3 regions of the Actinomadura napierensis genome follow, and region 3 is predicted to be linked to each of the others. Evidence: riboswitches for the same ligand, from Rfam matches in the RefSeq annotation. Region 3 holds a riboswitch; each other region holds the start of a gene.
What was found. Region 3 has a riboswitch for thiamine pyrophosphate ahead of thiC (phosphomethylpyrimidine synthase ThiC). Riboswitches for the same ligand answer to the same signal wherever they lie in the genome.

Region 1 (7,256 bases), on a different contig from region 3:
AGCCTTCCACAGGGGTGTGGACGGCTCCGCGCACCGCGAGATCGTCGGCGTGTGCCGCGTTCCGGCGGGCGCGCGCCCCCGGCCCCGGGACGCCGTCAGAGCGTTTACCTTGGGGTTAGTCCGTTCGGCGGGTGGAGGTCACATGCCTGAGTTGCCCGAGGTCGAGGCGCTGGCGACGTTCCTGCGCGAGCGCGTCGTCGGCCACGCCGTCGCGCGCGTCGATGTTCTCGCGATCTCCGCGCTGAAGACCTACGACCCGCCGGTGACCGCGCTGGGCGGCCTGACCGTCACCGGCGCCGCCCGGCACGGCAAGTTCCTCGACCTGGACGTCGACGGATTGCACCTGGTCATCCACCTGGCCCGCGCCGGCTGGCTCCGCTGGCGCGACGAGATCCCCGCCAAGCCCGCCCGCCCCGGCGGGAAGAACCCGCTCGCGCTCCGCGTCCACCTGGACGACGGCTCCGGCTTCGATCTCACCGAGGCCGGGACGAAGAAGGGCCTCGCGGTCTACGTCGTCCACGACCCGGCCGACGTTCCGGGCGTGGCGACCCTCGGCCCCGACCCGCTGGACGAGTCGTTCACCGCCGAGCGGCTCGGCGGGATCGTCGGGGGCAAGCGCACCCAGATCAAGGGTCTCCTGCGCGACCAGAGCGTCATCGCCGGCATCGGCAACGCCTACTCCGACGAGGTGCTGCACGTCGCGAAGATGTCCCCCTTCAAGATCGCCGCCACGCTCACCGACGACGACGTCGCGACCCTCCACGAGGCGATCGTCGCGACGCTCCGCGACGCCGTCGGGCGCTCGCGCGGCCTGGAGGCCCGCGACCTCAAGGGCGAGAAGAAGACCGGCCTCCGCGTGCACGGCCGCAAGGGCGAGAAGTGCCCCGTCTGCGGCGACACGATCCGCGAGGTCTCGTTCGCCGACTCCGCCCTGCAGTACTGCCCCACCTGCCAGACGGGCGGCAAGCCCCTGGCCGACCGCCGCCTGTCCCGCCTCCTGAAGTAGCGGCCCGCACCGGCCGGGAAACCGTTTCGTCCGTGATCGGCTCGTCCGGTACGATCGCGCGGTCGTTTTCGCTGCTGGGGGCGCACGGGATGTGGCCGCCGCGGCGGCTCCCAGGCTGAGAGTAGGTTCCGTCCATGGCATGTCGTATCAGTGAGCTCGTGCTCGGTTGCCGCGACCCCGAGTTGCTGGCCCGGTTCTGGTGCGAGGTCCTGGACTTCGTCGTGCTCGACCGCGAGGACGACGGCACGCTGGAGATCGGGCCGCGCGAGGGGTTCGGCGGCCCGCAGGCGACGATCATCCTCAGCCGCCGGGACGAGCCGGAGCCGGGGAAGTCCCGGCTGCACATCGACGTCAACGCCACCGACCGCGACCAGGACGCCGAGCTCGAACGCCTCCTGGGGCTCGGGGCGCGGCCCGCCGACATCGGCCAGACGGGCGACGAGCAGTGGCACGTCCTGGCCGACCCGGAGGGCAACGAGTTCTGCCTGCTCAAGGCACGCCTCGCCCCGCTCTGACGCCCCGGACCCGAACCGCCGTCGCGGACGGCCCGGGCAGGCCTACGCCGCCCGCGCCGCCGCGGCAGGCCGGTCCCCGGTCAGCGGACCTTGGGAACCGGGCCGAAGACGGGGGCGATCTGGGTCCAGCGGTGGAGCTGGCAGCCGTCGTTGCGCTTGAACGTGGTGTCGACCGGCTTGCCCTGCCAGGTGCCCTTCACCGTGGCGACCTCGGGGCCGCCGTAGATGTCGGTGCACATCCGGTCCTTGGGGACGGGGTCGAAGGGCGCCTTGGCCTTGGTGAGCGCGGCGCAGGCGTCGGCGGCCTTCGGATGGTCGCCGCCGGCCGGGTCGCAGGTCAGCGTGTAGGTCTTGGCCGGGGCCTGCGCGGAGGCCCGGATCCGGATGGTGAGGCTGTCGGCCGGGGAACCCGAGGGCCGGACCGTGGCGGCGCCCGAGGGCTTCTCGGCGGGAAGGCTCTTGTCGTGTTCGTCGCCGCAGGCGGCCAGTGAGAGGATCATGGCAAGCCCGGGCGCGGTGAGAAGGAGCGTCCGATACCGCATGCGTGATTCGACGCAGGGTGGCTTCGCGCGGTTCCATGGGGGTGTGATGATTTTCGGGGACGAGGTTCCGGCGGTGGTCGCCGCCGACGTTCCGCAGGACTGCTACCTGCTGGACGTGCGGGAGCAGGACGAGTGGGAGGCGGGGCACGCGCCCGGGGCCGTCCACATTCCGATGGGCCGGCTGGGCGACCGGGCCGGGGAGGTCCCCCGGGACCGGGAGATCTTCGTGATCTGCCGGTCGGGTGCGCGGTCGGCGCAGGTGACGGTGGCGCTGAACCAGGCCGGATGGCTGGCGAAGAACGTCGACGGCGGGATGAAGGCCTGGGCCGAGGCGGGCCGGCCGATGGAGAGCGGCCGGGACGGCGACCCCTACGTGGCGTGACCGTTCTGCACCTTATGAGGGGTTGCGGGCGGTTGTACGATCGGTGCTGACCGATACCCGCGGGAGCTCGGGCCACAAGCCGGGCTGAGAGGGCGGCCTTCCTGGCGCCGCCGACCGCATGAACCTGTCCGGGTAATGCCGGCGTAGGGAGCGTGTCCCGTGACGTCCGACGTCGAGAAGACCCTCGCTGACGCGCGTCCGCGCGACGAGGTCCCCTACACCCTCGACGAGCCCGCCCCGAAGGTGCTCGGCTTCTGGGACCAGAGCGCGTTCTGGGCGAACCTCGGGGTCAGCCTGCTGGCCTTCTCCGGCGCCTACACCGTCCTCGCGCCGGACGCCGACGGAAAGCCGACGCTGGCGATCGCGGCGGGGATCGCCGCGATGATCGTCGGCACCGTGCTGGGCGGGCTGATGCTCGGCCTGGCCGCCGCGCCGGGCGCGAAGACGGGGCAGCCGGCGATGGTGCTGCTCAGAGGCCTGTTCGGCGCGCGGCTGTCGTACCTGCCGACGGTGCTGAACATCGCGCAGCTCATCGGCTGGGGCACGTTCGAGCTGATCGTGATCGCCGACGCGGCGCGCGAGCTGTGGGACGGGGTGCCGCGCTGGGGCTACGTGGTCGCGGCCGGGGTGCTCACCACGGTGCTGACGATCTGGCCGCTCGGGTCGGTGCGGCTGCTGCGCCGGTACGTGACGGTCGCGGTGATCATCGCGCTGGCCTACTTCTACGTGCAGCTCGTCCGGCAGCCGCTGCCCGACCTGAACGACGGGTCGTGGAGCGGGTTCTGGGTCGGCGCGGACGCGGCGCTGGCGGTGTCGATCTCGTGGGTGCCGGTTGCCGCCGACTACACCCGGCACGCCAGGAGCGCGCGGGCGGCTTTCGGTGCGGCGTCGGTGGGGTATTCGGTCACCCAGATCGTGGCCTACGTCCTGGGGCTGCTGGCCCTGGCGCTCGTCGCGGGCGACACCGAGCGGGTGTTCGACCCGTTCCTGCACGTCGCGCTGGGCGCGGTGTTCTTCGCGGTGTTCGTGCTGCGGGAGGCCGACCAGTCGTTCGCGAACGTGTACTCCACGGCGGTGTCGATCCAGAACCTCGTGCCGCGCGCCGACCGCCGGGTTCTGTCGGTCGCGCTCGGCGCCGGCATCACGGTGCTCGCCCTGGTGCTGGACATCAACGACTACGCGAGCTTCCTGTCGCTGATCGGGTCGGTGTTCGTGCCGATGCTGGGCGTGCTGGCCGCCGACTTCTTCCTGGGCCGGGGGCGCGGCGGCTGGGACGCCAGCCGGACCGCGCCGTCCCGGTGGAGCATGATCGTCGCGTGGGCGATCGGGATCGTCGCCTACCAGCTGATCAACGCCGGCACCGTGAGCTGGTGGGCGGACCTCTGGCAGGACGTCCGCGACGCGCTGCACTTCACCCCGCAGAGCTGGATGAGCGCGTCGCTGCTGTCCTTCCTCGTCGCCGGCGCCGCGACCCTGCTGATCGGCCGGGCGGTGCCGTCCGGCCGGGCGGGGACCGCGCGGGACGGCCGCATTACTCGACGGTAGGGTTGCCGGGACCGCGCGCCGACGGATGCGCCGCGCCCGCCGGAAAGGGCACGACGGATGGCCGATTTCGAGGTCTTCGGGCCGCTGAAGTGGTGTTCTTCCGCTCGGTCGCGGCAGATGGTGGGAACCTTTCGGCGGCTGTTGTCCGGCGCGGCGCCGGTGCCGGGTGGCACGATGACAGGCGTGCAGCACGTCCACGATCCGATCGCGCGCGCCGTCATCGAGAGCGCCGCCGACGCGATCGTGGCCGTCGACCAGAAGCATCGCGTCACCGTGTGGAACCCCGCCGCCGAGCGGATGTTCGGCTGGAGCGCCGAGGAGATGGTCGGCCGCGTCCCGCCGATCGTCCCGGACGAGCTGAAGGCCGAGCACAACGCCGTCCAGGAGCGGCTGCTCACCCGGCGCGCCGGCGAGGGCGAGTCCGAGAAGGAGGGCGGGCAGATCTCGATCGCGACCCGCCGCTTCCACCGCGACGGCCGGCTGATCGACGTGCGGATCGACACGAGCCTGCTGAAGGACCCGGCTGGCACCCCGCTCGGCTGGGTCGGGGTCTACCACCCGGCCGAGGACGACGAGATCGTCCAGCACCACATGACCGAGCGGGCGCGGCTCGTCCGGCGGCTGAACGACATCGTCGCCGACCTCAACGCCGAGCTCGACCTGGCCGTGGTGCTCGACCGGATCACCACCGCGCTGATCGAGCTGACCGGCGCGGACGCGGGCGGGTTCGTCCGGATCGAGGGGGAGCGGCTGCGGCTGGTCAGCATGTCGGGCCTGCCCGACCACATGCGCGGGACGACCGCCGAGCTGCGGTCGAGCCTGGTCGGGGAGCTGCTGCGGTCCGGCAAGACGGTCAAGCTGGCGACCGGTGAGCAGCGGCTCGGCGACCTGATCTGGTCCGAGCTGCCCGGCCTGCACACCGTCGCGCTCGGCCTGTCCTACCTGCAGAACCGGCCGTACGGCGCGCTGTACGCGCTGTTCTCCGGACGCAAGATCGGCCACACCGAGCTGGAGCTGCTGGAGCTGCTCGCCGGGCACGCCGGCGTCGCGGTCGGCAACGCCGTCGCCTACGCGGAGGTCGTCCGGCAGCGGGCGCACGAGCGCGCGGTGATCGACTCCAGCGCGGACGGCATCGCGGTGCTCGACCACGACCTCGTCGTCCGGCAGTGGAACCCGGCCGCGCACACCCTCACCGGCATCCCGCCGGAGGAGGCGATCGGCCGGCCGCTGCCGTTCGACATGCCCGCGCTCGGGGAGATGCTGACGTTCCCGCTGGAGTCCGGGGTCTGGCTGAACGTGCTGGCCGCCGAGATCGAGGAGACCGGCGAGCTGGTCGTCGACTTCCGCGACGTGACCGAGGCCAAGGCGCTGGAGGAGGCCAAGGACCTGTTCCTCGCCACCACCAGCCACGAGCTGCGCACCCCGATCACGGTCGTGCAGGGCTTCGCGTCCACGCTGGTCAACCGGTGGGACGAGCTGCCCGACACCGACCGCCGGGCCGCCGTCGCGACGATCGCCGAGCGGGCCCAGTCGCTCGGCCGGCTGGTGGAGCACCTGCTGCTCGGCTCCCGCGCGGGCGCCGACGAGCTGGCCGTGACGATCGAGCCGTTCGACCTGGCCCGGGTGCTGGAGGGCGTGGTGGCCGGGTTCCGGTCGCTGTCGCCGCTGCACCGGGTGGAGCTGGAGATCGCGCCGGGCCTGCCGCCGTGCCGGGGCGACGCGATGGCGACCGACATCGTGCTCGGGCAGCTGCTGGAGAACGCCTTCAAGTACAGCCCGGACGGCGGGACGGTCCGGGTCCGCGCGAAGGCCGGCGCGTCCGGGATCGCGGTGACGGTCGAGGACGAGGGGATCGGGATCCGGCCCGGCGACCACGAGCGGATCTTCGAGCGGTTCGTGCAGGGCGAGGCGGGGGACCGGCGCCGGTTCGGCGGCATCGGCCTCGGCCTCTACATCGTCAAACGGCTCACCGAGGCGCAGGAGGGGGCGATCTCGGCGCATCCCAGGAAGGGCGGCGGAGCGGGCACGTGCATGCGGCTCGTCCTGCCGGCCGAATGACCGCCCGGTCGGTCACTTACCGTGAGGGCACCGGTCCGGATGCGGCCGGGTGAGTCCGGTGTGGCCCCCGGTTTGAGCGATCTTGACTGGTGGCAGTGTTGCCCCGTGCGGGAAAGTACGGTGGCCACCGGGTGTGACGGACGAAACGCGGGCGCGAGGAGTAACCCGTCCGTCCACTGGATAGATCCTTTGTTGGTCGCCGTTGGTGGCGGGATCACCCTCCCGCACCGGGCTCGCACACCACGGACGGGGGTGATCACCGTGACCGGACGGCCGGTGACTCGTTGTGCAGGTGGTGAACCGCGTCGCCCAGGTTTCCGGCCCGCGCCATCAGGGCATTTCGGTCGTACCGGAAGAGCGGCGACGGGACTCGTCCGAGCGAGCACGGGGAGGTGAGGGCGTCGAGCGTCGTACTGCTGCCACACGCGCCGTCGAGCGTCGCGGTCGCCCGCAGGCGCCTCAGCTCGGAGCTGGCCGCCTCGGGGATCTACGAGTCCGTCGTGGACGACGCCAGCGTCATCGTGAGCGAGCTGATCAGCAACGCCCTCCGGCACGCCAGGCCGCTGCCCTCCGGGCAGGTCAAGGTCTGCTGGCTGTGCCGTGGTGACGTGCTCGAACTCGAGGTCAGCGACGGGGGCGCGATGACCGAGCCGCGCCGCGGCCCGGGCACCCTGTCATCGCTCGGCGGCCGCGGGCTGGGCATCGTCGAGGCCCTCTCGGAGGGCTGGGGCGTCCGGCACGAGGAGGGCGCCACCACCGTGTGGGCCGTCGTGCGCGCGCCGCGCTCGCCCGGTGGCGAGGACGCCGCACCCGTGCGCACCCCGGTCGGCGTGCCCGATCTGTCCGACTTCCCGGACCTCATGGACGAGCCGGAGGACGACCTGTACGACCGCACGAGGAATGAGGTGGCCCCAAGTAGGGCATACCCCGCCTAGAAGGACCACTGGGACACCTTGTATGGTCCTCAACAAGCTCGGGCGCTGTCGTGCCCCCGTCGACACCGCCCGAGCGACCAACGTCAGGAAGGCCCCGGCACCCGCCGGGGCCTTTCTCGTTCCCCGGCCCGTTACGGGGCGTCGCGGAGGATCGGGCAGGACATGCAGCGCGGCCCGCCGCGGCCGGTGCCGAGCTCGCTGCCGGTGATCCGGATGACCTCGATCCCCGACGCCTCCAGCTGCGCGTTCGTCTCGATGTTGCGCTCGTAGGCC
Region 2 (7,256 bases), on a different contig from region 3:
GACGGTCTCGCCCTTGGCGATGCGGGCCCCGGCGGGCGGGTCGCTCTTGGCGACCATGCCCTTGTGGACGTGGTCGTCGTAGACGGCGGTGGCGACGCGGACGTCGAGGCCGTCGCCGTCGAGCTCGCGCTGGGCGTCCGCGACCTTCATCCCGATGATCTGGGACGGGATGTGGTCGTACTGGCCGGACGTCTGGTACCAGACGGCCCAGCCGAGGATCACCGCGGCGACGGCGCCGATGGCGATCAGGACGTACTTGCCGGTGAGCGCGCCGAGCGCCCGGTCGGTGCGGGAGCGCGGGGCGTGGCCCACCGGGAGCGTCTCGGGCGGCAGGGTGCTCGCGTCGAGGACGGCGGTGTGGCCCTGCGGCGGCGCGGCGGGCGGCGACTCCAGCATGCTCGTGGCGTTGCGGGAGGCCTCCTCCATCCGGCGGTCGAAGTCGCGCGGCAGCCCGCCGAAGACCTCGGCGACCTCGGCGAGGTACTGGTTGGCGTCCTGCGGTCGGCGGGACGGGTCGTGCGCCGTGGCGTCGGTGACCAGCTCGTCCACCCGCCGCGGGATGCCCGGCACGGCGCTGGACGGCGGCGGGACGACCTCGTTGACGTGCTTGTAGGCGACCGCGAGCGGCGTGTCTGCCTGGTGCGGCAGGTGGCCGGTGAGCAGCTCGAACAGCATGATCCCGGCGGCGTAGACGTCGGAGCGGACGTCGGCGCTGCCCGCCAGGACCTGCTCCGGCGCGAGGTAGCCGACCGTGCCGATGATCATGCCGGTCTTGGTCATCTTGCTCGCGGTCTCGGCCCGGGCGAGCCCGAAGTCGGCGACCTTGATCGTGCCGTCCTCGCAGATCAGCACGTTCTCCGGCTTGACGTCGCGGTGCACCAGCCCGGCGCGGTGGGCGGCGCCGAGGGCCGCCAGCACCGGCTGCATGATCTCCAGGGCGGAGCGGGGGCCGAGCCGGCCGAGCTCGGTGAGCGCGTCGCGCAGCGTCCGGCCGGGGACGTACTCCATCACCAGGAAGACGTGCTCGCCGTCGGAGCGCTGGTCGTACACGGCGACGACGTTGGGGTGGGAGAGCGCCGCGGCGGCCTTGGCCTCGCCGATGAAGCGGGCGACGAAGTCCTCGTCGGAGGCGAGGCCGGCGTGCATCACCTTGATCGCGATCGTGCGGTCCAGCCGGATGTCGCGGGCCATGTACACGGTGGCCATGCCGCCGCGCGCGATCCGCGACTCGATGCGGTAGCGCCCGTCGAGCACCTGCCCGACGAGTGGATCTGCAACCGACGTGTCCATCGGTGCGAGTTTACGGGCGAATGACGGGTGTTCTCATCAGTCGGGAGTATGAGCATCGATGAGCCGCGGGTCGGATCCGGCGGGCTCCGCGGGGGCGGGCGCGGGCGCCGGGCGGCGGCGGAGGGCGCGGGTGCTGCGGGAGACGGCGACTCCGGCCAGGCACAGGACGCCGCCGGCGAGCGTGACCAGGCCGGGCACCTCGTCGAGGAACAGCCATGACATCGCCACGACGAGCGCGGGCGCCGCGTAGGTGGTGGCGCCCATCTTCCCGGCGGACGTGCGGGCCAGCGCGTATCCCCAGGTGGTGAAGGCGATCGCGGTGGGGCAGACGCCGAGGTAGAGCATGTTCAGGGTCGCGCCGGCCGGGGCGTCCGCGGCCTGCGAGACCAGCTGCGGCGCGAACGGCAGGCAGACGACCGCGCCGATGGCGCAGGCCCAGGTGGTGAACTGCAGCGGCGAGGCGTGCCGGAGCGCCGGCTTCTGGCTGACGACGCCGAACGCATAGGTCACGGCGGCGCCGAGGCACAGCAGCACGCCGCCGACCGAGGCGCTCCCGTCCCCGGACATCGACAGCCCCACGACGGCGGCGCCCGCGAACGACACCGCCATGCCGGCCAGCAGCCGGGGCGCGAACCCCTCCTTCAGCAGCCAGCCGCCGAGCAGCGCGATGAGGATCGGGCCGATGTTGACGACCAGGGCCGCGGTGCCGGCGTCGACGAGCCGCTCACCCCAGTTCAGCGCGACCATGTAGGCGCCGAACCACAGCACGCCCGCCGCGACGATGCCGGGCCAGGCGCCCTTCGGCGGCAGGCCCTCGCGCCGGACGAGGCAGATCGCGGCGAGCACGACGGTCCCGGAGAGCAGCCGGCCGAGGGCGAGGGCCCCGGGGCCGTAGTCCTCGCCGGCGCTGCGGATGGCGACGAACGCCGAGGCCCACAGCACGACCGTGACGGCCGCCGCCGCGACGGCGAGCCGGTCGATGCCCGCCGGCCGGGAGCTGTCCTGTTGCATGTGGCGCACCTTAGGTTCGGAACGTTTCCCTGAACACCGAACGATGGCGCGCGGTTGCGGGCCGTCCCCGTCCGGTGGACGCCCCTCAGTCTGGGGACGCCCATCGTTCAGGTCCAGCGAATATTTCTTCAGCCGAAGCTTTAGCGATGCTTCAGTGAGGTCAGAGGGAGGCGAGGCCCTCGAAGGGCGAGGACGCCTGGGCGTAGCGGCGCTTGGGGATCCGGCCGGCCAGCCGGGCGAGCCGCCCGCCCTCGACGGCGTGCCGCATCGCCGCCGCCATCCGGGCGGGGGACTGGGCGCGGGTCACGGCCGTCGCGAGCAGCACCGCGTCGCAGCCGAGCTCCATGGCGAGTGCGGCGTCGGACGCGGTGCCGAGCCCCGCGTCCAGGATCACCGGGACCTCCGCCCGCTCGACGATCAGCTCGATGTTGTGCGGGTTGCGGATGCCGAGCCCCGACCCGATCGGCGAGCCGAGCGGCATGACCGCCGCGCAGCCGATCTGCTCCAGCCGGTGCGCCAGCACGGGGTCGTCGTTGGTGTAGGGCAGCACCACGAAGCCGTCGTCGACGAGCTGCTCGGCGGCCTCCACCAGCTCGATCGGGTCAGGCAGCAGCGTCCGCTCGTCCGCGATCACTTCGAGCTTGACCCAGTTCGTGCCGAGCGCCTCGCGCGCCATCTTCGCGGTCAGCACGGCCTCGCCGGCGGTGAAGCAGCCCGCGGTGTTCGGCAGCACCCGGATGCCGCACCCGGTCAGCACGTCCAGCACCGAGCCGCGCGCGGACGGGTCGACCCGCCGCATCGCGACCGTGGTCAGCGCCGTCCCCGACGCGGTGAGCGCCTCGCGCAGCACGTGCATGCTGGGCGCCCCGCCGGTGCCCATGATCAACCGGGAGGCGATCTCCTCGCCGGCGATCACCAGGGCGTCCGCCGCGGTGTCGTTCGTCGCGGTGTCGTTCGTCGTCCGATGTGTCACCGGTCAGCCTCCCTGTACCGCGGTCAGCACTTCGAGGCGGTCCGCCTCGCGCAGCGTCGTCGCCTCCCACGCCGACCGCCGGACGACCTCGTCGTTCAGCGCGGCGGCCACGCCGGACGCGGCGGTGGTTACGGACGCGACCGCCTGCGCCAGGGACGCGCCGTCGGGCAGCTCGCGCGGCTCTCCGTTCACGATGATCTTCATTACTGCACGACCTTCATCACTGCGGCCTTCATCACTGCGGCTCGGGGGCGAAGCGGGCGGGGGAGAACGGGGCTGCCACCTCGGGGACGGGCCCGTCCAGCAGCATCGCGGCGAGCGCGTCGGCGCTGACCGGCGCCAGCAGGATGCCGTTGCGGAAGTGGCCGGTGCCGAGGTAGAGGCCGGGCAGCGCGGTGGGGCCCATCAGCGGGGCGTTGTCCGGGGAGCCGGGGCGCAGGCCGGCGCTGACCTCGGCGAACTCCAGCTCGGTGATGCCGGGCAGCAGCTCGCGGGCGTCCCGCAGCAGCTCCCACAGGCCGCCCGCGGTGACCCGCGTGTCGAACCCCATCTCCTCCTGCGTGGCGCCGATGACGATCTCGCCGTCCGCGCGCGGCACCAGGTAGATCGACGAGCCCTTGACCACGCCGCGCGTCGTGCGCCGCAGGAACGGCACCGGCGTGCGGAGCCGGACCACCTGCCCCTTGACCGGCCGGACGGGTGGAACGGTCCCGGAGGGCAGGCCATCGAGGTCGCCCGACCACGGCCCGGCGGCCAGCAGCACCTTGTCCGCGCGGATCTCCGAGGCGTCCTCCAGCCGGACCCCGGCGGCGGCGTCCCGCTCGATCACGACGCCCTTCGCCCGCCGCCGCACCAGCCGGACGCCCAGCCGCTCGCCCGCCGCCAGCAGCGCCGGGGCGAGGCGGCGCGGGTCGACCGAGCCGTCCTCGGGGGCGAGCAGGCCGCCGCGCACGCCGGGCGCCAGCATCGGCTCGGCCTTGCGGCACTCGCGGCCGGTCAGCGGCTCGACGGGGATCCCGAGCCCTTCCTGGAAGGCGCGCAGGTCGTCCAGGACCTTCAGGTCGTCGGAGTCGAACGCGACCTGGAGCGTCCCGTCGTCGCGGTAGCCGGTGTCCAGGCCGGTGGCCTCGGCCAGCTCGGCGGCGAACGCGCCGTAGCGGTCGCGGGAGGCGAGGCCGAGGCGCAGCAGCGGCTCCTCGCCGTAGGTCAGCTCGCTGACCGGGGTGAGCATGCCCGCCGCGACCGACGACGCGCCGCTCGCGGGCGCCGGGTCGACCAGGGTGACGGCGGCGCCGCCCTGGGCGGCCCGCCAGGCGGTGGCCAGGCCGATGACCCCGGCCCCGATGATCACGATCCGCAATGCGCGCTCCCTTCGCCGGCATGATCCGGATCAGGTCGTGGCGGTCGGCGGCCCGGTCAGCCGCCCTCTCAGCCCGGTCGTACCGGACTCCCGCGCCCTGTTGTGTTGTGCACGTGGTTGTGTTTGCACGTGCCGTTATGTCCCCCACCCTACGACCACCGGCCGCGATGCAGCTGTCTGGACACCAGTCCAAATCCGCTCCGGCGGGCCCGTTAGGGTGGGCGCCCATGAACAGGGTGATCGTCGTGGGCGGCGGGCTGGCGGGCGTGCGGGCCGCCGAGGCACTGAGGAGCAAGGGGTACGAGGGCGCGCTGACCCTCGTCTCGGCGGAGCGGCACCGGCCCTACGACCGGCCGCCGTTGTCGAAGGCCGTGCTGGCGGGCGACTCCGACGACACGACCGTCGACGCCGACTGGGACGCGCTCCGCTGCGAACTGCTGCTCGGCGAGCGCGCCACCGGCCTGCGCCTCGACGCACCGGGCAGGGACGGCCGAGGGGGCGGCACGGTCGCGTCCACCGCCGGCGACCTGCCCTTCGACGGCCTGGTCATCGCCACCGGCGCCGAACCCGTCACGCTGCCCGGCGACGGCCGCCAGCACGTCCTGCGCACCATCGAGGACTCCCGCGACCTGCGCGGACGGCTCACCGAGGGCGCCCGGATCGTCATCGTCGGCGCGGGCTGGATCGGCGCCGAGGTCGCCACGACCGCCGCGAAGAAGGGCTGCGCCGTCACCGTCGTCGAGGCCGCCGACACCCCGCTCTCGCAGGCGATCGGCCCCGAGGTCGGCGCGCTCACCATCCCCTGGTACGCCGAGGCGGGCGTCGAGCTTCGCACCGGCGTCAAGGTCGCCGCGGTCGAGCACGGCGGGCTCGCCCTCGCCGGCCCGAACGGCGGCGAGCGGATCGACGCCGACGAGGTCGTCGTCGGCATCGGCGTACGGCCCGCGCTCGGCTGGCTGGAGGGCTCCGGCCTGCGGCTGGAGCGCGGCGTCGTCACCGACGGCTCGTTCCGCACCGTCATGGACGACGAGGACGGCACCGTCCGCCCGGACGTCGTCGCGGTCGGCGACTGCGCCGCCTGGTGGTCGGAGCGGTACGGGCGGCGGCTGCTCGTCGAGCACTGGGACACCGCCCTCAACGCCCCCGACGTCGCCGCCGCGGCCCTGCTCGGCCAGGACGCGGTCTACGACGCCGCCCCCTACTTCTGGTCCGAGCAGTTCGGACGCATGGTGCAGTACGCCGGGAACCACGCGCGCTCGGAGCGGCTCGTCCACCGCGGCGATCCGTCCGGCCGCAAGTGGGCGGTGGCGTGGCTGACCGGCGACCGGCTCGACGCGATCCTGACCGTGGACCGTCCCCGCGACCTGGTGCAGGCGAGGCGGGTGATCGCCGCCGGGACGCCGGTCGATCCGGAGGCGGTCGCGGACCCGGACGTGGCCGTCCGCCAGGCCGTTCGCGGGTAGCGGACGGTGACCGGCGGTAACGGCTGCGAGGGGGGTTTGCGGCTTCCGAAGGCGTGGTAGCAAGGAGGCGTGACCCAGACGCACGCAACCGTTGACAGCGCACTGGACCCCCGCACCGACGCCCTCGCCGGCGACTGGCTCTCGCTCCGGGAGACGGCGGAGCGGCTCGGTATCAAGACCAGCCGGATCAAGCAGCTCATCAGCGAGCGCAAGCTGCTGTCGGTCCGCCGCGACGGCGAACCGATGGTCCCCGCGGCGTTCATCCGCGACGGCCAGGTCATCAAGGGCCTGCCCGGCACGCTGACGCTGCTGTCGGACGCCGGCTTCGGCGAGGTCGAGACCATCCGCTGGCTGTTCACCGCCGACGACACGCTGCCCGGCACGCCCGTCCAGGCGCTCAGCGAGAACCGGGGGACCGAGGTGCGCCGCCGCGCCCAGGCCCTGGCATTCTGACCCGACCACGCCGGTCCCCGGGGGAGCGGACGCCGCCCTCCCGGTGACGCCGGCCGACCGGACCGCCCGACCGAACGACCCGCGGGGTCGCGCCATCGCGCGTGGCCCCGCGGACCCGTGCCCGCCCCGCGAAAGGAAACCTCCCCCACCGTGTCCAGGCACATCCCGACCGAACGGGCCGTGGCGCTGCGCGCCCGGCTCAGCCGCGCCCGCCTTTACCTCTGCACGGACGCGAGGGAGCGGCAAGGGGACCTTCCCGCGTTCCTGGACGCGGTCCTGGGCAACGGCGTCGACATCGTCCAGCTGCGCCAGAAGGGCCTGGAGGCCCGGCAGGAGATGGCGTACCTGGAGGTGTTCCGGGCGGCCTGCGAGCGGCACGGGGCGCTGCTGGCGGTCAACGACCGCGCCGACGTCGCCCGCGCGGTCGGCGCCGACGTGCTGCACCTCGGGCAGGACGACCTGCCGGTGCCGGCCGCCCGCGAGATCGTCGGCGGGGACGTGCTGATCGGCCGGTCCACGCACTCCGACGAGCAGGCGTCCGCGGCGTCCGCCGAGCCGGGCGTGGACTACTTCTGCACGGGCCCGGTGTGGCCCACGCCGACCAAGCCGGGGCGCCCCGCGCCCGGCCCGAAGCTGCTGGAGTACGTGGCGGCGCAGCGCCAGCCCCGCCCCTGGTTCGCGATCGGCGGCATCGACCTCGCCAACC
Region 3 (7,256 bases):
GCCGACGCCGACGACATCGCGGACGTGGCGGTCGCGGCCCTCACCCGCGACGGGCACGCCGGCGAGGTCTACGAGATCACCGGGCCCCGCGCGCTCACCTTCGCCGAGGCGGTCGGCGAGATCGGCCGCGCGGCGGGACGCGACATCGCCTACGTCCGGGTCGGCGCGGACGACTACGCGGCGGCGCTCAAGGAGCACGGCCTGCCCGATGAGGTCGTGAGCCTGCTGACCTACCTGTTCACCACCGTCCTGGACGGCCGCAACGCCGAGCCCGCCGACGGCGTGCGCCGCGCCCTCGGACGCGACGCCCGCGACTTCGCCGCCTATGCCCGCGAGACCGCCGCCACCGGCATCTGGAACGCCTGAACCGCACCCTCTAACGATCGGACGAACTGATGAAATTCTCTTTCGCGGCCGCTTCGGCCACCCTCTCCATCATCATGGCCGCCGGCATGGCCGGGACGTTCTTCGGATTCTCCACCGGCGTGATGCCGGGCCTGAACGGCTCGAAGCCGGCGTCGGCGATCGACGCCATGCAGACCATCAACCAGCGCATCCAGAACCCGCTGTTCGTCGGGATGTTCATGCTGCTGCCGGTGTTCGCGGCGGCGGCGGGCGTCCTGCTCATGACGATGGACCAGAAGGCCGCGGGCGTCCTGTTCCTCGCCGCGGCCGGCGTCTACGTCCTCGGCACCCTGTTCCCCAGCTTCGCGGTGAACATCCCGATGAACAACGACCTGGACGGCGTGCACATCCCCAAGCACGCGGCCGAGGCGGCGAAGATCTGGTCGGACTACTCCGGCCGCTGGACCGCCTGGAACACCGTCCGCGCCGTCTTCAGCTGGATCAGCCTCCTCGCGATGGGCGCCGGCGCCTACCTGTGGGGCAGGAACGGCTGATCCGGGGAGGAAGGTACGCCGGATCCCGCCGGCACCGCGGCCCGCGCTCGCCACCGAGCGCGGGCCGCGCCCGCTTTGCGCTTACGATCACGGGATGAGCGGTGTGTACGCGATCAGCGACCTGCACGTCGGGTTCCCCGAGAACCGCGCCTTCGTGGAGGCGCTGAAGCCGGAGGCGCCGGGCGACTGGCTGATCGTGGCCGGGGACGTCGCCGAGCGGTTCGCCGACGTCGAGTGGGCGCTGGGCGCGCTGGCCGCGCGGTGGGAACGCGTGCTCTGGGTCCCCGGCAACCACGAACTGTGGACGGTCAAGGACGACCCGGTGGCGCTGCGCGGCGAGGCCCGCTACCGGCGCCTGGTCGGCCTGTGCCGCGGTCTCGGCGTGCTGACGCCCGAGGACCCCTACCCGGTCTGGGACGGCGCGGACGGCCCGGTCACGGTCGCCCCGCTGTTCCTGCTCTACGACTACACGTTCCGGCCGGACGGCGCCCGCACCAAGGAGGAGGCGCTGGAGATCGCGCACGAGGCCGGGGTGGTCTGCACCGACGAGGTCTACCTGCACCCGGACCCGCTTCCCAGCCGGGACGCCTGGTGCGAGGCGCGGCTCGCCTACACCGAGGAACGCCTCTCGGCCCTCGCCCCCGGCACGCGGACCGTCCTGGTCAACCACTGGCCGCTCGTCCGCGAACCCACCCGCGTCCTCTGGTATCCGGAGTTCGCGCAGTGGTGCGGCACCGAGCGCACCGCCGGCTGGCACGCCCGGTTCGGGGCCGTCGCCGTCGTGTACGGGCACCTGCACATACCCCGGACGATCTGGACCGACGGCGTGCCCCACATCGAGGTGTCGGTCGGCTACCCGCGCGAATGGCGCCGGCACGGCGGCGAGCCCAAGGGCCCGCGCCGCGTCCTCCCCGTCCCGGCCCGGGACTGAGCCCTCAGCCGGACTCGCCCGGCGCGGCCTCCGCTGCACCGGGTGCGATCCCCGACGCGGCGAGGGCGAGCAGGCGGTCGGCGGCGCCCGGCTCCCGCTCAGAGGCCATCGCGATGCCGCCCGCGAGCTTCAGCACGTCCAGGAACGCCGCGCCAGTCGGCGCCGCGCCGGACTCCTGGGCGCGGACGAACAGTGCTTCGCCCGCGTCCCGCATCGCCCGGCACGGCCGGAACGCCTCCGGACGCTCGCCGCTCAGCGAGACCAGGACGGACGGGGCCGTCCCCCGGAACCGGGACACGGCGGCCACGAACTCGCCCAGCCACGCGATGAGCGCGCGCCCGGGGTCGGGTGCCTCCAGCAGCTCCCGGCCCCGGTCCGCGAGCGCGTCGTAGGCGTCGGCGAGCAGCGCCTCCAGGAGGTCCTGGCGGGTGGGGAAGTGGCGGTAGAGGGTCCCGACGCCGACACCCGCGAGCCGGGCGACCCCTTCGAGCGAAGCGCCCGCGCCGTCGCGCAGGAACATCTCGCGGGCGGCGGCGAGCAGCCGGGCGCGGTTGCGCCGGACGTCCGCGCGCGGCGCACGGGTGCGCGGCGTGTCGTCGCTGGTCACCTGGTTCCCCGGTCCTTCCCTGACGCATGCGGAGCCGCGGCGGGGAGGGGGCGGTCCGCGGTGTTGGAACGTTCCCCGAAGTCTAGTCGCAGCGCGGCGACGGTTCCGGGCAGGCGTCCGCGTCAGGAGGGCGGGCGGCCGGGGACCGCCGCGGAAACGCTCCGCGGCGGGCCCCGGCCGGGGCGATCACGGCGATCCGGGACCCGTCAGGACGCGCCGGGTGCCAGCGGCAGGTAGACCCGCCCGCCTGCGGCCCGGAACTCCCCGGCCTTCTCCCGCATCCCGGCGGTGAGCGCCTCGTCCTCGGCCAGGCCGTGCTCGTCGGCGTACCGGCGGACGTCCCGGGTGATCTTCATCGAGCAGAAGTGCGGCCCGCACATGGAGCAGAAGTGCGCGGTCTTCGCGGGCGCGGCCGGGAGCGTCGCGTCGTGGAACTCCCGCGCGGTGTCGGGGTCGAGCGACAGGTTGAACTGGTCGTCCCAGCGGAAGTCGAACCGCGCGTCCGACAGCGCGTCGTCCCACGCCTGCGCGCCCGGATGCCCCTTGGCCAGGTCGGCGGCGTGCGCGGCGATCTTGTAGGCGATCACGCCGGCCTTGACGTCGTCGCGGTCGGGCAGCCCGAGGTGCTCCTTCGGCGTGACGTAGCAGAGCATCGCGGTGCCGTGCCAGCCGATCATCGCGGCGCCGATCGCCGAGGTGATGTGGTCGTAGCCCGGTGCGATGTCGGTGGTCAGCGGCCCGAGCGTGTAGAACGGCGCGCCGTCGCACCACTCCTGCTGCAGGTCCACGTTCTCCTTGATCTTGTGCATCGGGACGTGGCCCGGGCCCTCGTTCATCACCTGGTTGCCGAACTCGGCCGCGATCTTCGTGAGCTCGCCCTGGGTGCGCAGCTCCGCGAACTGCGCCTCGTCGTTGGCGTCGGCGATGCAGCCCGGGCGCAGGCCGTCGCCGAGCGACCAGGTGACGTCGTAGGCGGCGAAGATCTCGCACAGCTCGCGGAAGTGGGTGTAGAGGAAGTTCTCCTCGTGGTGCGCCAGGCACCACGCCGCCATGATCGATCCGCCGCGCGAGACGATGCCGGTCTTGCGCCGCGCCGTCAGCGGCACGTAGGGCAGCAGCACGCCCGCGTGCACGGTCATGTAGTCGACGCCCTGCTCGGCCTGCTCGATCACGGTGTCGCGGAAGACCTCCCAGGTCAGCTCGGCCGGGTCGCCGCCGGCCTTCTCGACCGCCTGGTACAGCGGGACGGTCCCGACGGGCACCGGCGAGTTGCGCAGGATCCACTCGCGGGTGGTGTGGATGTCCCGGCCCGTCGACAGGTCCATGATCGTGTCGGCGCCCCAGCGGGTCGCCCACGTCATCTTCTCGACCTCGTCCTCGATCGAGGACGCCACCGCCGAGTTGCCGATGTTGGCGTTCACCTTCACCAGGAAGTTCCGGCCGATGATCATCGGCTCGATCTCGGGGTGGTTGACGTTCGCGGGCAGCACCGCCCGCCCGGCCGCCAGCTCGTCGCGGACGAACTCCGGCGCCACGCCCTCGCGCAGCGCCACGAACTCCATCTCGGCGGTGATCTCCCCGCGCCGCGCGTACGCGCGCTGGGTCACCGCGCCGCCGCTCGCCCGGCGCGGCCTGCGGGGGAGCAGCCCGTCGGACACGGGCGCGGAGCGGCGCCCGTCGTCCTCGGGGCGCGCCGGCCGGCCCTCGTACGGCTCGGTGTCGCCGCGTCCGGCGATCCACGCCTCCCGCAGCGCGGGCAGGCCCCTGCGGACGTCGGTCTCGTGCTCGGGGTCGGTGTACGGCCCGGACGTGTCGTACAGGACGACGGCGTCGCCGTTGGTCAGCGGCACCTCCCGCATGGGGACGCGCATCCCGGGCCGCGAGCCCGGGAGGTAGGTCTTGCGGGCAGCTGGAACCACGGATTCGGTCATGACGACTCGATCTCTCCCTACGCCGGCATTACCCGGTCAGGTTCATGCGGTCAGCGGCCGTCCCAGCCGCTATCTCAGCCCGGTTCGCCGGGCCCCCGCGATCTGTCGTGCTCGACGGTAGCCCGGCGCACCCCCGTTGCCGCAACCGCGGTCCCTGGGTTAGAACGCGCCCGCGCGGACGGCCTCCGGCTGGAAAGATCGGGGCATGCGCAACGTCCAGGGGGACTTCACCCTCACGCCGGTCGGGCACGTGTCGTCGGAGCTGAAGGACCGGGCCGAAGCGCCCAAACAGGGGACGGAGGGGGCGCCCGACGCGTGGCTGGTCTTCGAGCCGTCCTGCTCCGCCGCACTGGAGGGGCTGCGCGCCGGCGACCGGGTCATCGTGCTGACCTGGCTGCACCTGGCGCCGCGCGACGTGCTGCGCACCCGGCCGCGCGACGACCCGGCCAACCCGGAGACCGGCGTGTTCGCCACCCGCTCCCCGGCCCGCCCGAACCCGATCGGCCTGCACCCGGTGGAGATCCTCCAGGTCGTCGGCCGGCGGCTGCGCGTGCGCGGCCTGGAGGCGCTCGACGGCACCCCGGTGCTGGACGTCAAGCCCGTGATCGGGGACGTTCCAGGGCTTTGACCTGCCCGTGCGCGGGCGTCCTCCGGGCCACGGCCTAGAGTGGAACCGCATGATCACCAAGTCATGATCGCCGTGTGAGGAAGGAACGCCGCATGCCCGCAGCCCCCCGGACGCCGAGTGCGACCGCCCCGCAGACCGTCCTGGAGAGGATCTACGGGCGGGTCCTGGTGCGCGACCCGGGGGAGCCGGAGTTCCACCAGGCCGTCCACGAGGTGCTGGACTCGCTCGGGCCGGCGGTCGCGGCCCGCCCGGAGCTGGCCGGATCGGGGCTGCTGGAGCGGATCGTCGAGCCCGAGCGGCAGATCGTCTTCCGGGTGCCGTGGACGGACGACTCCGGCGCGGTGCACGTCAACCGGGGGTTCCGGGTCGAGTTCAACAGCGCGCTCGGCCCGTACAAGGGCGGGCTGCGCTTCCACCCGACCGTGAACCTCGGCATCGTGAAGTTCCTCGGCTTCGAGCAGATCTTCAAGAACGCGCTGACCGGGCTCGGCATCGGCGGCGGCAAGGGCGGCAGCGACTTCGACCCGCGCGGCCGCTCCGACGCCGAGGTGATGCGGTTCTGCCAGTCGTTCATGACCGAGCTGCAGCGCCACATCGGCGCGGACACCGACGTCCCGGCCGGGGACATCGGCGTCGGCGGCCGGGAGATCGGCTTCCTGTTCGGGCAGTACCGGCGGATCAGCAACCGCTGGGAGGCGGGCGTCCTGACCGGCAAGGGCCAGCCGTGGGGCGGCTCGGCGTGCCGCACGGAGGCGACCGGGTACGGCAACGTGCTGTTCACCGCCGAGATGCTCCGCAAGCGCGGCGAGGACCTCGACGGCCAGACCGTCACCGTGTCCGGATCCGGCAACGTCGCGATCTACAGCATCGAGAAGGCCCAGCAGCTCGGCGCGAACGTCATCACCGTCTCCGACTCGGGCGGCTACGTGGTCGACGAGAAGGGCATCGACCTCGACCTGCTCAAGCAGGTCAAGGAGGTCGAGCGGGGCCGCGTCTCCGACTACGCCGAGCGGCGCGGCGCGTCCGCCCGGTTCGTCCGGGGCGGCAGCGTGTGGGACGTGCCGGCCGACATCGCGCTGCCGTCCGCGACGCAGAACGAGCTCGACGCGCAGGCCGCGCGGGTGCTGGTCCGCAACGGCGTGAAGGCGGTCTCCGAGGGCGCCAACATGCCGGCCACGCCGGAGGCGGTCCACGTGCTGCAGGAGGCCGGCGTGGCGTTCGGGCCGGGCAAGGCCGCCAACGCCGGCGGCGTCGCGGTCAGCGCCCTGGAGATGCGGCAGAACGCGGGCCGGGAGATGTGGACGTTCCCGCAGGCCGAGGCGGAGCTGTCGGGGATCATGACGCGGATCCACAACACCTGCGACGAGACCGCCGAGCGCTACGGCGCGCCCGGGAACTACGTCATCGGCGCCAACATCGCCGGGTTCGAGCGCGTCGCCGAGGCGATGCTCGCCCAGGGCCTCATCTGACCCGCGTCGTTCGCCCCGCCGCACGCGTACGGGCCGGGTGCGCGGACGGCGCACCGTCGGGGAGGATGGGCCCGTGGTGACGATGCCCCGGTTCGGCCCGGCGACGCGAGACGCCCTGCTGGCGGCGGCGCTCGCGGTGGCGGCGCTCGCCGTGGCGGTGGCATGGCCCGGGGTGCGGGCGCTGGACGCCGCCGGCGCGTTCCTGCTGCTCGCCGCACACGCGCCCCTCGCGGTGATCAGGGGCCGTCCGACGACGGCGCTGATCGCCCTGGTCGTGCTGGTGCTGCCGTACCACCTGCTGCAGTACCAGCATCACGCGCTGGTCCCGGCCGAGGTGATCGCGCTGTTCGCCTACGCCGTCCTCGGACGCCGCGTGCGGATCGTCCTCGGCCTCGTCGCCTTCGTGCTGGCCGTGTGCGTGATCGGCATGGCGATGCGGGCGGGCGGCGCCTCCGTCCGCGAGCAGATCGCGGTGGTCGAGGCCGTGGTGTCGGTGGTGATCGCCGTGCAGGTCTGGCGGTCGCACCGGGCCCGGGTGGCGACGATCACCGAGCGGGCCGAGCGCGCCGAGCGCACCCGCGAGGAGGAGGCGCGCCGCCGGGTCGCCGAGGAGCGCCTGCGGATCGCCCGCGACCTGCACGACCTGCTCGCGCACAGCATCACCGTGATCGGCGTGCAGGCGGGCGCCGCCGCGCACCTGGTCGCGGGCGACCGGCCGGTGGAGCGCGCGGAGCTGGCCGAGGTCCTGAACGCGATCGCGGCGACCTGCCGGGAGGCCCGCACCGAGCTGC

Region 1: another riboswitch for thiamine pyrophosphate. It lies ahead of ABD296_RS02245 (purine-cytosine permease family protein); the one in region 3 lies ahead of thiC (phosphomethylpyrimidine synthase ThiC).
Region 2: another riboswitch for thiamine pyrophosphate. It lies ahead of thiO (glycine oxidase ThiO); the one in region 3 lies ahead of thiC (phosphomethylpyrimidine synthase ThiC).

The regions. Positions count from the first base shown of each region.
Region 1 is NZ_BAAAMR010000002.1:154,595-161,850, reverse strand. Features, by position in the region: gene ABD296_RS02265 (Fpg/Nei family DNA glycosylase) at 143-1,006, shown strand; gene ABD296_RS02260 (VOC family protein) at 1,141-1,521, shown strand; gene ABD296_RS02255 (SSI family serine proteinase inhibitor) at 1,602-2,021, opposite strand; gene ABD296_RS02250 (rhodanese-like domain-containing protein) at 2,113-2,445, shown strand; TPP riboswitch at 2,495-2,612, shown strand; gene ABD296_RS02245 (purine-cytosine permease family protein) at 2,605-3,990, shown strand; gene ABD296_RS02240 (PAS domain-containing protein) at 4,165-6,048, shown strand; gene ABD296_RS02235 (ATP-binding protein) at 6,441-6,983, shown strand; gene ABD296_RS02230 (arginine deiminase) at 7,115-7,256, opposite strand, start outside.
Region 2 is NZ_BAAAMR010000042.1:31,328-38,583, forward strand. Features, by position in the region: gene pknB (Stk1 family PASTA domain-containing Ser/Thr kinase) at 1-1,290, opposite strand, end outside; gene ABD296_RS23370 (DMT family transporter) at 1,327-2,301, opposite strand; gene ABD296_RS23375 (thiazole synthase) at 2,462-3,274, opposite strand; gene thiS (sulfur carrier protein ThiS) at 3,278-3,478, opposite strand; gene thiO (glycine oxidase ThiO) at 3,510-4,634, opposite strand; TPP riboswitch at 4,625-4,738, opposite strand; gene ABD296_RS23390 (NAD(P)/FAD-dependent oxidoreductase) at 4,862-6,097, shown strand; gene ABD296_RS23395 (Rv2175c family DNA-binding protein) at 6,167-6,550, shown strand; gene thiE (thiamine phosphate synthase) at 6,701-7,256, shown strand, end outside.
Region 3 is NZ_BAAAMR010000092.1:23,393-30,648, forward strand. Features, by position in the region: gene ABD296_RS36910 (NAD(P)H-binding protein) at 1-366, shown strand, start outside; gene ABD296_RS36915 (anthrone oxygenase family protein) at 396-899, shown strand; gene ABD296_RS36920 (metallophosphoesterase family protein) at 994-1,830, shown strand; gene ABD296_RS36925 (TetR/AcrR family transcriptional regulator) at 1,835-2,437, opposite strand; gene thiC (phosphomethylpyrimidine synthase ThiC) at 2,644-4,368, opposite strand; TPP riboswitch at 4,364-4,477, opposite strand; gene tsaA (tRNA (N6-threonylcarbamoyladenosine(37)-N6)-methyltransferase TrmO) at 4,574-4,996, shown strand; gene gdhA (NADP-specific glutamate dehydrogenase) at 5,089-6,465, shown strand; gene ABD296_RS36945 (sensor histidine kinase) at 6,548-7,256, shown strand, end outside.